Linked DNA regions of Saccharibacillus brassicae. The protein of the gene in region 2 interacts with the protein of the main gene of each other region in a pairwise test. Links are inferred from orthologs where the notes say so. Each region holds a gene or a part of one and is shown on either strand. Other genes may lie near its edges.

Evidence for each region. Proteins that work in one complex are often made in the same cells at the same time.
Region 1: the proteins of FFV09_RS12955 (region 2) and hprK interact in binary tests that used the Bacillus subtilis proteins (3 or more experiments, as listed by UniProt). The link is inferred for Saccharibacillus brassicae from one-to-one orthologs.

Annotation. Positions count from the first base shown.
Region 1 is NZ_CP041217.1:2,678,807-2,685,107, forward strand. What follows is about bases 93-2,932. They hold hprK (HPr(Ser) kinase/phosphatase), read left to right. Parts: upstream 93-963; coding sequence 964-1,902; downstream 1,903-2,932. Other genes in these bases: FFV09_RS11235 (ABC transporter ATP-binding protein), read left to right, coding at 93-785; lgt (prolipoprotein diacylglyceryl transferase), read left to right, coding at 1,954-2,932. Outside these bases: more of FFV09_RS11235, read left to right, coding at 1-92; more of lgt, read left to right, coding at 2,933-3,006; pyrophosphatase PpaX, read left to right, coding at 3,014-3,667; FFV09_RS11255 (acyltransferase), read left to right, coding at 3,664-4,155; FFV09_RS11260 (acyltransferase), read left to right, coding at 4,380-5,600; FFV09_RS11265 (ATP phosphoribosyltransferase regulatory subunit), read left to right, coding at 5,953-6,301. UniProt on the Bacillus subtilis protein: Catalyzes the ATP- as well as the pyrophosphate-dependent phosphorylation of 'Ser-45' in HPr, a phosphocarrier protein of the phosphoenolpyruvate-dependent sugar phosphotransferase system (PTS).
Region 2 is NZ_CP041217.1:3,116,671-3,125,067, reverse strand. The notes cover bases 2,735-5,558. They hold FFV09_RS12955 (protein kinase family protein), read right to left. Parts: upstream 4,722-5,558; coding sequence 3,747-4,721; downstream 2,735-3,746. Other genes in these bases: nfsA (oxygen-insensitive NADPH nitroreductase), read right to left, coding at 4,807-5,556; FFV09_RS12960 (hypothetical protein), read left to right, coding at 3,326-3,535; FFV09_RS12965 (purine-nucleoside phosphorylase), read right to left, coding at 2,735-2,935. Also shown: FFV09_RS12970 (TatD family hydrolase), read left to right, coding at 413-1,354; more of FFV09_RS12965, read right to left, coding at 2,117-2,734; FFV09_RS12945 (hypothetical protein), read right to left, coding at 5,764-6,045; FFV09_RS12940 (hypothetical protein), read right to left, coding at 6,221-7,234; FFV09_RS12935 (heavy metal translocating P-type ATPase), read right to left, coding at 7,560-8,397.

The sequences.
Region 1 (6,301 bases), 440 kb from region 2 along the record:
GCGTTCGCGAAGCGGCGAAGATTCTCGATATCGAGCATTTGCTTGAGCGCAAACCTAAAGCACTCTCCGGCGGTCAGCGTCAGCGGGTTGCCCTGGGACGCGCCATCGTACGGGATCCGCAAGTCTTCCTGATGGATGAGCCTCTCTCCAACTTGGACGCGAAACTTCGCGGTCAGATGCGCGCGGAAATCACGAAACTGGTTAAGCGCCTCGAGACGACTTGTATCTACGTAACGCACGACCAGATCGAAGCCATGACCATGGGCGATCGCATCGTCGTTATGAAAGACGGCATCATCCAGCAGGCCGCTCCGCCGGAAGATCTGTACAACAACCCGACGAACATCTTCGTTGCCGGCTTCATCGGTTCCCCTACGATGAACTTCATCAACGGCACGCTGGTCGACAAAGCGGACGGCCTGTACTTCCAGGCTCAGAACCTTGACGTCGAAATTCCGCGCGGCAAAGCTCAAATCCTGCGCGAAAAATCGATGGTCGGCAAAGAAGTCATTCTGGGCCTGCGTCCGGAAGACGTGCACGAAGAGCCGGTCTTCCTGGAAGCTTCGCCAAAAACGGTCTTCACGGCCAACGTTGAAGTTACCGAGAACCTCGGTCACGAAATGCTGCTGTACCTGACCGGCCTCGGCGGCGACACGACGATCGCCCGTGTAGACGGACGTTCGAACGTACGCGAAGGTTCCCAGGTTCAACTGGCAATCGACATGAACAAAGCGCACATCTTCGAAAGAGAATCCGAAGTGAACGTCTTCTACGACGTCAAATAATTCGGCTGCTCTCCGAAAGAGCTTACAGGGCCGCCCTTCGGGGCGGCTTTTTCGTTTGGGGCGGGCAGCGAACGAGCATTGCTTTCGATCTGTATTTCCTTTACGATGAATAAGATAGCGTTTAGAAGCGGCACGACGATTCCATACAAGAACGACCGAGAGAAGGGAAGAATACGCAATGGCTAAAAAGGTAAAAGTAGCCGAGCTGGTTCAACAGTTTCAGTTTGAAGTCGTATCGGGCGAAAAGGGATTACGCCGTCCGATCGTCGTCGACGACCTGAACCGGCCGGGACTAGAGATGGCCGGATACTTCGAATATCATTCGCCGGAGCGCATTCAGCTGTTGGGCAAAACTGAGCTGACTTTTTATCATATGCTCTCGAAAGAAGACAAGTTGGACCGGATGAGCCGGCTCTGCAGCGAAGAGACGCCGTGTATTATCGTCACCCGGTCTTTTGACGTGCCGGAAGAACTGATCGCGCTCGGCGAAGAACGCGATATTCCGATTCTGCGCAGCGGCATGTCGACGACCAGCCTGGGCAGCCGCGTTACCGGCTTCCTGGAACGCAAGCTGGCGCCGACGACGACGATCCACGGCGTGCTGGTGGATGTGTACGGCGTAGGCATCATCATTACCGGCAGCAGCGGCATCGGCAAAAGCGAGACCGCCCTGGAACTCGTCAAGCGCGGCCACCGGCTTATCGCCGACGACGCGGTCGAGATTCGTCAGAGCGCCGACAACCAGCTCGACGGCACTGCGCCGGAACTGATCCGTCACCTGCTGGAGATCCGCGGCGTAGGCATCATCAACGTGATGACGCTGTTCGGCGCGGGCGCCATCCGCAACCACAAGCGGATTACGCTCGTCGTGCGGCTGGAGAACTGGCAGCCGGACAAGCAGTACGACCGTCTGGGACTCGACGAGGAGACGACGCGCATCATCGATACGGACGTGCCGCTTGTGACGGTTCCGGTAAGACCGGGCCGAAATCTGGCCGTAATCATCGAAGTGGCGGCGATGAACTTCCGTCTGAAGCGTATGGGCTACAACGCGGCCCAGCAGTTTACGCACAAATTGACTGCGACGATCGACAACGACGCGGACGATCTGGACTAAGACGTCGACTGCTTCACATTTCATGCGGCAAACGCACGGGGAGGAACAAGAATGGGTGCATTACTGGCGATCAATCCGATCGCTTTCAGCATCGGTCCGCTGGCCGTGCACTGGTACGGGCTGATTCTCGGGCTCGGGGCCGTGACCGGCATGCTGATCGCAATGCGGGAAGGCAAGCGTTTTGGGCTGCCGCAGGAATTGTTTATGGATATTTTGCTGTTCGGCGTTCCGTCGGCCATCATCTGCGCGCGGCTCTACTACGTGGCCTTCCAATGGGACCAGTACAAAGACAATCCGCTGAAGATTTTCGCCATTTGGGAAGGCGGAATCGCTATTTACGGCGCGCTGATCGGCGCCGTGATCTGCGGCGTGGTCTATACGCGCATCAAGGGATACAGCTTTTGGCGAATCGCCGATCTCTGCGCGCCGGGCCTGCTGGCCGGTCAGCTGATCGGCCGCTGGGGCAACTTCGTCAACCAGGAAGCGTACGGCGGCGAAGTGAGCGAAAGCTTCCTGCGCGATACGATGCACCTGCCGAACTTTATCGTGAACCAGATGAATATCGAGGGCGTGTTCCATCATCCCACCTTCCTCTACGAATCGTGCTGGAACCTGCTGGGCATTCTGCTGATCTTCGTGATCCGCCGCCGCAAGTTCGTGCGTGCCGGCGAGATCTTTATCGGCTACTTTATCTGGTACGCGATCGGACGCTTCTTCATTGAAGCGCTGCGCACCGACAGCCTCGCGTTCCAGGGACCGGGCTGGCTGGCTTCGCTGATCCACGGCATGTGGACGCCGATGACGTGGTTCGGCTTCGAAGAAGGTTACCTCGACCCGGCTTACGGCAACGTCCGGATCTCGCAGCTGGTCGCGATCCTCTTCTTCGTGATCGCGATCGCGCTGATCGTGATCCGTCGCATGAACGGCCAGGCCAATATCCGGTATTCCGATCCGATCGTCTCGTCCAGACCGGAAAACGCGCCTCCGGCGATCGACGAGCGCCATCGCGCGGAGACGGGATCGGAAGCCGACCGCATCGCTGCTACGCCGTCCGATACGGACCGCACACCGCCTTCGGGTGACGATCCTCTGCGCAAGGAGTGAGAACCTCATGAATCCGGCCATACGTACCGTGCTGTTCGACCTGGACGGCACGATCATCGATACCAATCAGCTTATCATCGACTCTTTCATGAATACGGTGACCGGCTCTTCGCTGACGCGGGAGACGATCATTCCGCATATGGGCACCACGCTGCAAAATCAGCTGCGCGTCTTCTCCGGCCTCGACGATGTGCGCGAGCTGGAGCAGGCTTACCGCGCCTACAATCTGGCTCACCACGACTCGATGGTCAAGCCGTTCCCGCATGTGCAGCAGGTCATTCGTGACCTGCATGCGGCCGGGATCCGCCTCGGCGTCGTCACGACGAAGATCCGGCCGACCACGATGAAGGTGCTGGAGATGTTCGACCTGTACCGGTACATGGAAGCGGTCGTGACCGTCACCGATGTGACGCATCCGAAGCCCCATGCCGAACCGGTGCGGATGGCGCTGGAGAAAATGGGCGCGGAAGCAAAGACGGCGCTGATGGTAGGCGACAGTCCGGCCGATATCCAATCGGCCCAGAATGCGGGCGTGCGCGCCGCGGCCGTCGCCTGGTCGCTCAAAGGCGAACAGGAGCTGTCCGGCTACGGGCCGGACCATATGCTGCACGATATGCGCGACCTGTACGAATTGACCGGAACGGAGCGTCGGGAAGCATGAGAAAAACGGAGCGCCATTTCGTCGAAGACGGTCCCAACGCGCTGCGCCAGATCTACAAGACGGTCAGCCCCTGGAAAGGCGTCAAAAATTTCGTTTTTATCCAAATTGCCCGCTACTGCCCGGTGCTTGAACTGAAAAACTGGATCTACCGCCGTATCCTCCACATGAAAGTGGGCCAGGATACGGCTTTCGGGCTTATGGTGATGGTCGATGTCTTTTTTCCGGAAAAGATTACGATCGGACGCAACACGGTCATCGGCTACAACACGACCATCCTCGCGCACGAGTATTTGATTCGCGAATACCGGCTCGGCGAAGTCATTATCGGGGACGAGGTCATGATCGGCGCCAACACGACGATTCTGCCGGGCGTAACGATCGGCGACGGAGCGGTCGTAGCGGCCGGTTCGGTCGTCTACCGTGACGTGGAGCCGGGAACTTTCGTCGGCGGCAATCCGCTGCGGGTCATCGAACGGAAAAATCCTTGATTTTGTAAAAAAATCGACCTTAAAAACGCAAAATTCCTAAAAAACGACTAAAAAAAGGGATACGAGGCTGCAACGTCGGGTATAATGCGAAGAGAGCGGACAACGGGAGGCGCTTGCGCCATCCCGTTTTTCGCTTCGTCGGTAGCCGATACGAAGTCCGCATGGAACGATCAGGCAACCAGAGCGCTGCGCACGTTCGCAGCGCAACATCGCGGAAGGGAGCAATGGAGTTGAGTTCTGTTTCAATCAAAAAAGAGCGGCTGCCGCAGCTGGACACATTTCGCGCGCTGGCCATTTTGGGCGTGCTGCACGTACATGCCACCTCGCTCGCGACGGTCGAATCCGTCGAACTGAAAGCTTTTTACCTCATCAACTTTCTTAACGTCTTTTTCAGATACGGGACGCCTTCGTTTATTATGCTGAGCAGTTTCGTGCTGTTCTACAACTACTTCAACCGTCCGCTGGACGGCAAGTTGATCGGAGGATTCTACAAAAAACGGCTGCTCTACATTTTGCTGCCTTATGTGCTGTTCTCGGTCATTTATTTCATCTATAAGATGCATGTGGCGGGAACGCTCGGAACGAGCACCGAAACGTACGGGGAGATGCTGGGCCGCTACTGGAAAAACCTGAGCGAAGGCACCGCGTACACGCATCTGTATTTCGTGTACATCAGCGTGCAGTTCTACATTTTGTTCCCGCTGATGCTGAAGCTGTTCAAGTCGTCCAAATGGTTCGTGCGCTGGGCGATTCCGATCGGACTTGTGCTGCAATGGGCGTTCGTGATCTGGAACAAATACGAATGGCAGTATCAGAGCAAAGGCAGTCTCGCGATTACATATCTGTCTTATTACATGATCGGCGCCGTGCTGGCGATTCATTTCGACAAGGTACGGAGCTGGCTTATGAACGACCTCAACAAGCTGCGCACGAAAGCGTGGATCTGGAACGGGATTCTGTGGATCTCGTGGGCGGCGGTGGCGGGGGTGCATATCTGGTTCTACCAGCAGGTACGTCTCAACGGCCTGATCGTCGACACGATCTGGTACGAGATCCTGTGGAATCTGCACACGATGCTGACGGCGCTTGTGCTGATGCGGGTATCGTTCGTCCTGTACCGCAAAGGGCCGAAATGGCTGATCAAGCTGCTGACCCGGCTCGGGGAGCTGTCGTTTGCGATCTATCTCGTCCATCCGCTGATCCTCGGCTATTACCGGGATACGAAAGACTGGTTCTTCGATCAGGTACCGATGAGTTCGATGACGTACCTGATCTGGGTGTACGGAGGGCTGGTCTGCTCGCTCGTCGTCTCCTGGATCGTTACCCAGGCCATTCTGCGCTGGATTCCGGGGGCGTGGGTGCTGCTCGGAAGCGTACCTGCGTCTTTGCGTAAAAAGAAAACGGGGCCGTCCGCGCCGGTATCGGCGACCGACCGCAATCTGTGATCGATCGGAATCCCTGATCGGCCGGGTCGCGTCTCTTCTGTCGAAAAAGCTTTTTCCCCGATCGGGGAAAAAGCTTTTTTGCTGCCGCGGAGGTCGTATTTATTAGGCGTTCCTCGTTGACTCCAATACGGACAAAATGATAATATAGTCGTACGCTTTATTTTACTACCATGTTATCACGGTACCATAGTAAAGCATTGGGCTTTCCATTTTCCGCTATGCTGCCCGGCAGGCCGCCGACGATTGCGGTTGCCCGGCGGCGGGCTTTCCGATATGGTGAATATAAATAAGGGTAATGCGTAACAGGCGAGACCCGGCTGTGTACAGAGACGAACTCATAGAGGTGAATATTATGTCCAAACCGAAAGGCTTTGAAAAACCGGTCGGCGTGCGCGATTATCTGCCGCGCGCGACGAGAAGGCTGCGCCGGATCGAACGCAGCGTGCTCGACTGCATGGGCCGCTGGGGCTACGACCCGATCAAGACGCCGACGATGGAATATTACGATACGGTCGGCATCGCAAGCTCCACGCCGGATCGCAAATTGTACAAACTGCTCAACAACCGCGGACAGACACTCGTCCTGCGCTCCGACATGACGGCGCCGATCGCGCGCGTCGCTTCGTCGCTGCTGCGCGAAGAACCGCTGCCGCTGCGGCTGTCTTATCACGCGAACGTGTTCCGCGCGATCGAAGAAGAAG
Region 2 (8,397 bases):
CGCAGTCGCAGTCGCAGTCGCAGTCGCAGTCGCAGTCGCAGTCGCAGTCGCAGTCGCAGTCGCAGTCGCAGTCGCAGTCGCAGTCGCAGCGTAGGCTGAGGGAATGTTGACCTTTCGTCAACATTTTCACCCGGAAATCCGATTTTTTAGCGAAAAGTGATCAAAATGACAACAAATCCGAGCTTTAAGTACGTTTTGGGCCGATTTTCGCGGAAAATGTGAGCATAATGAACACTTTTTCGCAAAATCGGCTTGTTTCGGTATAAAATGTTGTCATTTTGCACACATTTTAGTTTGGGTTTGGGTTTGGGTTTGGGTTTTAAAGGGTCCGGACGGCCCGTCCTTTTTCGCCCTGCCCTTTGCGCCCCGCCGCTTTTTTTCATATAAAAAAACGACAGGAGGTTCGTCCGCCATGAGCGCCAAATTGGCCGATTCGCATATTCATCTGGAGCAGTACGATCCGCAGCAGGCGGCGCGCATGCTGAGCGAGTTCCAGGACGAAGGTGGAGCGTTTGTCGTTGCCGTCTCGATGAACCTGGAATCCGCGCGCCGGACCGAGGCGCTGGCGATACAATATCCGGACGTCGTGCGCCCGGCTTACGGCTTCCATCCCGAGCAGCCGCTGCCGACTCCCGAGGAAGAAGAAGCGCTATTCGCCTGGATGGAAGCCCGGGCTGCGACAAGTGAGGGGATAGGCGAACGGGCAGATGCGCAGGCAGAGGAAGAGGCTTCGCCGGCAGAGTCCACGCCCGAAACGGCGTCCGGCGTGCAGAAATCGGCAGCACCCTGTTTGCTTTCCGCGCCTTCAAATTCTGCCCAACCGCCGCGCATGACGGCGGTCGGCGAAGTCGGCCTGCCTTACTATAGCCGGCTCGAAGCGTCGGAACGCGGCGAAAGCCTCGACGAAGACGGATACGTCCGGCTGCTCGAACGCTTCGTCGCTTTTGCCGCCCGGCACGACCTGCCGATCGCTCTGCACGCCGTGTACGAAGATGCGGATACCGCGTGCGACCTGCTGGAGCGATACAGCGTCGAACGCGCGCATTTCCACTGGTTCAAAGGCTCCGAGCACACCGTCCGGCGCATGATCGCGAGCGGCTACCGGATTTCTTTTACCCCGGACCTGCTCTATGAAAAAGAAATCCGCGACCTGGCCCGGCTCTACCCGGAAACGCTCGTCATGAGCGAAACCGACGGCCCGTGGCCGTTCGAAGGTCCTTTTTCCGGACGCGCTACCCATCCGTCCATGACCGCCGACGTCTGCCGCGAATGGGCGCAGCTCCGCGGACTCGACGAATCCGCTGCCCGCGCCATCCTGCTGGATAACGCCCGGCGTTTCTACGCGCTGCGTTAGACGGGTTAAGGAGCGAATAGCCGGACGCGGGAGGGTCGGCGGATGCGGGCGTTTACCGGTACGTGAGTCCGCGGATGCGGGCGTTTGCCGGTACGTGAGTCTGCGGGTGCGGGCGTTTGCCGGTACGTGAGTCCGCGGGTGCGGGCGTTTGCCGGTACGTGAGTCCGCGGATGCGGGCACTGACCGGTGCATACGTTTGCTAGTGCGTAGATTTGCTGGTAAATACGCCGCCCGTCTGCACACCCTCGCGCCTGTGTGTACATCCTCGCGCCCGTCTGCACATCCTCGCGCCTGTCCGTCCATCGCCTACCCGGCCGGCAGACCGCCCGTCTATCCGCCGCCCCGCCCAAACTCCAACGAACCCTTCTATCGCTATTTTCGATTTTCCGGCCTTTTTGCAAATCTAACGAATCGTCATATCGCTATTCGTCCGACTTCCCGGCCAAAACCGGCTTTTGGCCCGATTAGCGTGCTCACGATTCGTTACATTCGAAAACCACGCCAAAAAGACGACTTAGCGCGCCCAGGATTCGTTAGCCTCTCCCTTTTCGCACGCCGCGTCATCGGCTATCGCTCCGACGCCCGCTCACCCGGATCGCGGCTCCCTGTTCCCCGCACACCGCGTCCCGAATATTCGCTCCCGCCCAAAACAACCCAAAAAAAGAGCCCAAAAACCGTCATCCGGTTTTCTGGCTCTTTTTCCATGCCCAATTCCCGCCGCGACGCCGCAATGTCTCGCCGCCCCGCCGGTTCCCGCTTTTTTTACGCCCGGTCCAGAATGCCTTTGACCAAGCCCACGAACTTCTCCCGCACCTGCGCCGCGACTTCGATCACTTCGTCGTGGCTGAGCGGCTGATCCAGAATACCGCAGGCCATATTCGTCAGGCAGGAGATGCCGAGCACTTTCATGCCGCCGTGCACGGCCACGATCGTCTCCGGAACGGTGGACATGCCGACCGCGTCGCCGCCGAGCGTGCGGATCATGCGAATCTCCGCAGGCGTCTCGTAAGCCGGACCGCTCCACCAGGCGTAGACGCCCTGCCGGAGCGTCGTGCCCTGCTCAGACGCCACTTCGAGCGCCAGATCGCGCAGTTCGCGATTGTAGACCTGCGACACGTCCGGGAACCGAACGCCCAGCTCGCTGTTGTTCGGCCCGATCAGCGGATTGGCGCCGACGAGATTGATATGGTCGCTGATCAGCATCAGGTCGCCCGGCTTGAAGTCCGTGTTGACCGCTCCGCAGGCATTCGTGACGATGACCGTCTCGACGCCCAGCGCTTTCATGACCCGCACCGGGAACGTCACTTCCTTGAGCGAATAGCCTTCATAGTAATGGAAACGCCCTTTCATCGCTACGACCGTTTTGCCGTTCAGCTGGCCGATGACCAACTCGTTGGCGTGGCCGATCGCTTCCGATTTGGCGAAATACGGAATGTCGGCGTACGGAATAACGACCGCGTTTTCGATCTCGTCGGCGAGCGTGCCCAGACCCGATCCCAGAATCAGGCCGATCGTCGGCCGCTGCTCCGTCTTGGCGGCGATAAAGTCGCGCGCTTCCATGATTTCCTGCGTTTTTTGCATGATGAATCCTCCTCGAATGGTCGCTTCCCGAACGTGTTCCGCGGCTGCGGCAGTGCGGCAGGTCCGGCGAAGCCGTTTTTCCCTCTGGCGTACCGCGTGCCTAGACCAGTGTACCGGGAGAAGCGCCCGCGTGTAAACCGTCCCCGTCCGCGCAGGCCGCAGCGCCGCTGTTTCTCATGAACTTCTAATGTTAGCGACCCACCGAAACGGGTAACTTCAGAGCAAGGACCTCTTTGGCGAAAAGAGTGCCGATCCGACACCGCCGGTCCGGTCCGTCCGGGCCGCAGCCCGATTGAAACGCTGCGCAAGCCGCATCCGTATAGCTCTTATCACGATCGTTATCGCCGAACCGTCTTCGGACGCGGCGCACCCAACCGAGGAGGCATTCCCATGTTCAAAAAAATCGTCGACAAGATCGTCCATTCCGCTTCGAGCTCCAGCCACAAGCGCGGATCGAGCAGCCATCGCGGCCGCCGCCATCACGGGTCCAGCAGCAGCCGTCCGAGATACTCGCGTTCTTCGTCTTCCGATCACCGCCACGGCGGGCACGGACGTCACGGCCATTCCTACTACAAAAGAAAATCCGGCAGCTCCAGTTGATCCCAAGCAGGGACGCTTACGCTGACGGCAGCGCGAAAAGGCCGTTCTCCTCGTCGATATCGACGAAGGGAACGGCCTTTTGACGTTCGGATCGGACGCCGCGCACACCCACATGGTGCTCGGCGCGGCAGCACTTCCGGCCCGCGAAGCGGCCTGCGCCGACGGCAGGCTGTCCGCTTCGCGCACCCGGCTTCTGCCGCCGCGAAGCGCACTAAGCCGGCGGCGTATCTCCACCGCCACCGCCGTCCGCGCCCGCCTCGCTTCCGCCGCGCAGACGCTCCAGACTGGCGCGAATCGCGTGCGCCGCCGCCCGCGTATCCGCATAAGGCTCGTCCAGCCGCAGCAGGCGCCGCAGCAGGGCGGAAGTCGGCCCGGACAGCTCCAGTTCTTCTTCCCAGGACGGTCCGCCCTCCTCCGGCAAGCCGCCGTCTGCGGACGCGGAACTGCCCGCGGCGGCGGAATCTCCGCCTCCGACGCCGGCCCGCAGGCGCGCCGCCGCGGCCGCTTCGGAATCGCGGGCCGTGTCCGGCAGCTCGCCGGGCGGCGCGTAGCCGGAGTAGAGCATGTACAGCAGCAGATGGCCGGCGTCTTCCAGATCCGAGACGATGCGGGCCGGCATGCGGCTCGGCAGCGGCGAACCGTCGGGCGCCGACGCGTCGTCCTCGCCGATGCGCCGGGCCAGGCCGAAGTCGATCAGGTGAATGCCGGCTTCGTCCATCATCACGTTCGGAATCCGAATATCCAGATGGACGTAGCCGCGATCGTGCACATGCCCGATCCGGTCCAGCAGCTCCAGCGCCCAGCTCAGGCAGTCGGCTTCGCCGAACACGCGCCCTTCTTCGAAAATCAGGTCTTCCAGCGTCCGGCCGCGCACGTAATCGGCGGCGAGCCACCGGCTGCGGCGATCAATGAAAAAGCCTTGGCAGCGGGGAATGAACGGATGGTCCATCGCCAGCAGCGCGCGGCTTTCCCGCTCCAGCAGCAGTCCCGCCAGCCGGCGGCGGCTCGGCTTGGCCTGCTTGAGCGCCACCTCGCCGCCGCCCTGCCGGTCGGTGCAGCGATAGCTCAGCCCGTAGCTGCCCATGCCGAGCCATTCGGACACTTCGTAACGTTCCCCGATCACGTCGCCGGGCTGCAGCGGATAATCGCGCCAGGCCCGGATAAACTCTTTGATGGATTCAAGCATCCCCTGCTCCTTCATGCGAACGCCGGCTCAATGTCCCGGCGTCGTCTCTTGTGTCCGCAGCCCGTCTTTTTCCAACGGCTTCGATCTACTCTTTGTTCAACCCTTTTCCGGCCAAAAAAGCCCGAAGCTGCATCCGCGACGGCGTCGTCAGTTTGGCCGCCATCTGCTCGGACCAAGACGATGTGCGCTGACCGCCGGTACGCTCGGTCATGTAGCGGATCGACGTCTCGTCGTAGGCGGCCGTGCCGCGCTCGCTCTGCTCCGCGCTGTAGCCGTTCATGTGCAGCACCGCTTCCTGCGGCAGCCGCGGACGCAGTCCCGCTCCGTGCTGCGGATCGGGATACCCGACGCACATGCCGAATACCGGGTAGACGTAGTCCGGCAGCCCGAGCAGGTCCGACACGCTCTCGATATCGTTGCGGATGCCGCCGATGTACACGATGCCGAGCCCAAGCGATTCGGCGGCCACGGCCGCGTTCTGCGAAGCCAGCGCCACGTCCACCGTCGCGACGATAAAGTTCTCCGCCGCTCCTTCGTACGACGCCGCATCCGGCGCGTGGGTGTCGGCGGCTTTTTTGAGCCGGGACAGATCCGCGCACCAGACGAGGAACACCGGGCATTCGCGGATATACGCCTGATTGCCGGCATATTCGGACAGTTTGCTTTTCAACGCGGAATCGGTAACGGCCACGACGGTATACGCCTGCACGTTGCTGGAACTGGAAGCCATCTGGCCGGCGGCCACGATCGCTTCGAGCTGCTCCTGCGAAACAAGGCGATCGGTATATTTGCGCACGGAGCGGTGGTTCATTAACAGGGATAGCGTTTCGTTCATGAGCCAAGCCTTCTTTCCATCGGTTTTGATTGCTCGATTTCGATTTTTCGGTTTCGATTTCCGTCTCTATTATGGAACTCCGGCGGACGCGGCGCAAGCCTGCGGATAGGCCCACATGTGCAGACGCAGCAAAAAGCCCCTCGGGCAAAGCCCGGGGACCCGCTACGGTCTGTCTCTCGCACCTTGCGTCAGGCCGCGCTCCCGGCGCTAACGTTCTTCGCGGGGAACGTCCGCCCGGACCGGAGCGTGCGGCTCGGAAAGCGTATTCAGAAAATCGGGGCGGAACAGCTCGTACGGCTCGGTGTAGGGCGAAGGCCCGACATCCGGCGCGGCGGCGAACACGGAACCTTCTGTCCGGCGCTCCACGGACAATCGCTCTGGCATGGAATCGGAATCGGAATCGGGGCGAGGATCGCGCAGTGCCTGAATGAGCGCAAAAGCGGCGGTAAACGAAATATTCGGCTGATGGACCCGGCGGCTTCTGCTCATTCCGTTCTCTCCCTTCGCGTGATCTTATCCTACATATCGGCTGAGCTTTTTGTATATTTAACGCTTATATGTCTGTTTGACTCGAAATATTTGGAAAAAAGAGGGTGGATTTCGAACTTTCCCGACATACTTTGTTCACATGGGTCTCAACGGCTGAAGCTTTGGACCGGATACGTTAGCTCTTCGCAGGATTGCGCGCGTCGCGGAACTTCTCCGCCGCCGGCGTCAGCTTGCCTCCGCCCTGCTCCAGCACCGAGACGTAAGCGCGCAGCATCCGGGCAAACGCCGACGTGCCGCCTTTGCGTGCGTGACGCCCATAAGCGGCTTCGGCGTCCGGATCGATCCGCCGCGTCGCCGAGTCGAACAGCGGCACGTTGTCCGTGCCATACAGCACCAGATAGACCGACTGCCGATACATCTGCGCCACGACTGCGGATTCCGGCGAATCGGCGTAACGCTGCAAGTACACGCTCTGACGTTCGGCCCGCTCCAGCAGTTCCTGCCAGCTGACGATCAAGCCGGCGTCCTTCGTCACTTCGCTTCGCGTCTCGTCGGCCCGGATCGTCAAATATTCGGCGTAGCGCCGGCTTACGCGGTCCGCCTGTTTGCGGTAGCGTCCATAATCGATCTTCGGAAAATAGTACCCTTCGGTCACGTCCAGCACGTAGCCTTCGGTCTCGATCTCCCGAAGCAGCGCGTCGGCCGCGGCATTGCCGGTACGCGCGCCGCGCAGCCAGCGCCCGTCCGCGTAGCCGAACAGCTTCGCTCCCGACAGTGCGCTCTGCACCTTCTCTGCGCCCAGTTGTTCTTCCATTAACGTCAGGCGCTTCGCCTGCACGGCTTCGAGGCGGCGCAGCCAGACGGTGACGGTGGACGGCGCGGACCGCGCGGCTTGCGCTTCGATATGCTTCCACATACCCGGCACGTCGCTGCGGGCGGACAGCTTGGCGAACGCGGCAGCCGCGGCTTCGCCGGAAGTCTCTCCGGCGGACGCAGCCGCGTGGTCGCGCCGGGGCTTCGATCCGTTCTGGGCGGCTTTGGCTTCGCGGCCGCTCGGGGACGGTTCCTGCCCCGCGCTTGCCGCTGCCGCCCGTTCCGCCGGAAACGCCGAGCCGGTCAGCGCGGTCATCAATGCGATCGCGGCCAGCGCGGGAATTTTCTTGCTTGTCCGATTTCTTGTTCCGCTCATGCGCTCTCCTCCTCGAATGCCGCTCCGCCGCCTTGTTTTTTTGCAAACGGATACATGGCCTTTCGCGTATATACGCACGAACAATCGAAACGACTCGTAAATTCGAAAAATTAATGTGTTCTTAATGTAGGGAGACGCGGGAGCGTCCAGAAAAAACGTACAGAAAAAGCCGTACCGAGAGCGCTAATGCTCTCCATACGGCTGTTCCGACGCTGCTGCGCACTTTCTTCTGGATCTTTGCGAAATCCGAATCCGCCTCCGCCTCCGCATCGCGGCCCGAAACGTCAGGCGCGCAGCCTGCGGACGCCGGCCCGGATCGCGGCGGTCACAGCTTGACCCGCTGCAGCCGCAGCGCGTTCAGCACGACCGACACGGAGCTGAACGCCATCGCCGCACCGGCCAACCAGGGCGCGAGCAGCCCGATCGCGGCGATCGGAATGCCGAGCACGTTGTAGCCCAGCGCCCAGAACAGGTTCTGGCGGATATTGTCCATCGTGCGGCGGCTCATCAGGATCGCGTCCGCTACGCTGTTGAGGTCGCCCCGCATCAGCGTGATATCCGCGGCTTCCATCGCCACGTCGGTGCCCGTGCCGATCGCCATGCCGGTATCGGCCGTCGCCAGCGCCGGCGCATCGTTGATGCCGTCGCCGACCATCGCCACTTTGCGGCCGGCCTGCTGCAGCTTTTTCACTTCGTCCGCTTTGCCTTCCGGCAGCACTTCCGCCAGCACATCGGCTTCGTCGATACCGGCCTGCGCCGCGATCGCCCGCGCCGTCGCCAGATTGTCGCCCGTAATCATCATGACGCGCAGCCCCATGCCGCGCAGGCGGCGAATCGCTTCCGGCGACGATTCCTTGAGCGTGTCGGCAACGGCGACTACGCCGGCCAAACGGCCTTCGACGGCGACGAGCATCGCCGTCTTGCCGTCGCCTTCCAGGCGCTCCATGTCCGGCAGCGCCGCGGACGCTTCAATACCGAGTTCCTGCAGCATCCGGCGCGTTCCGACCCGCACTTCGCGGCCGTCGACGACGGCAGAGATGCCGTAGCCCGGCAGCGATTCGAACCGTTCCGCCTGAGGCATGGCGACGCCGCGTTCGCCCGCTCCGCGGACGAGCGCTTCGGCCAGCGGATGCTCGGACGCGTTCTCCGCCGCGCCGACCAGC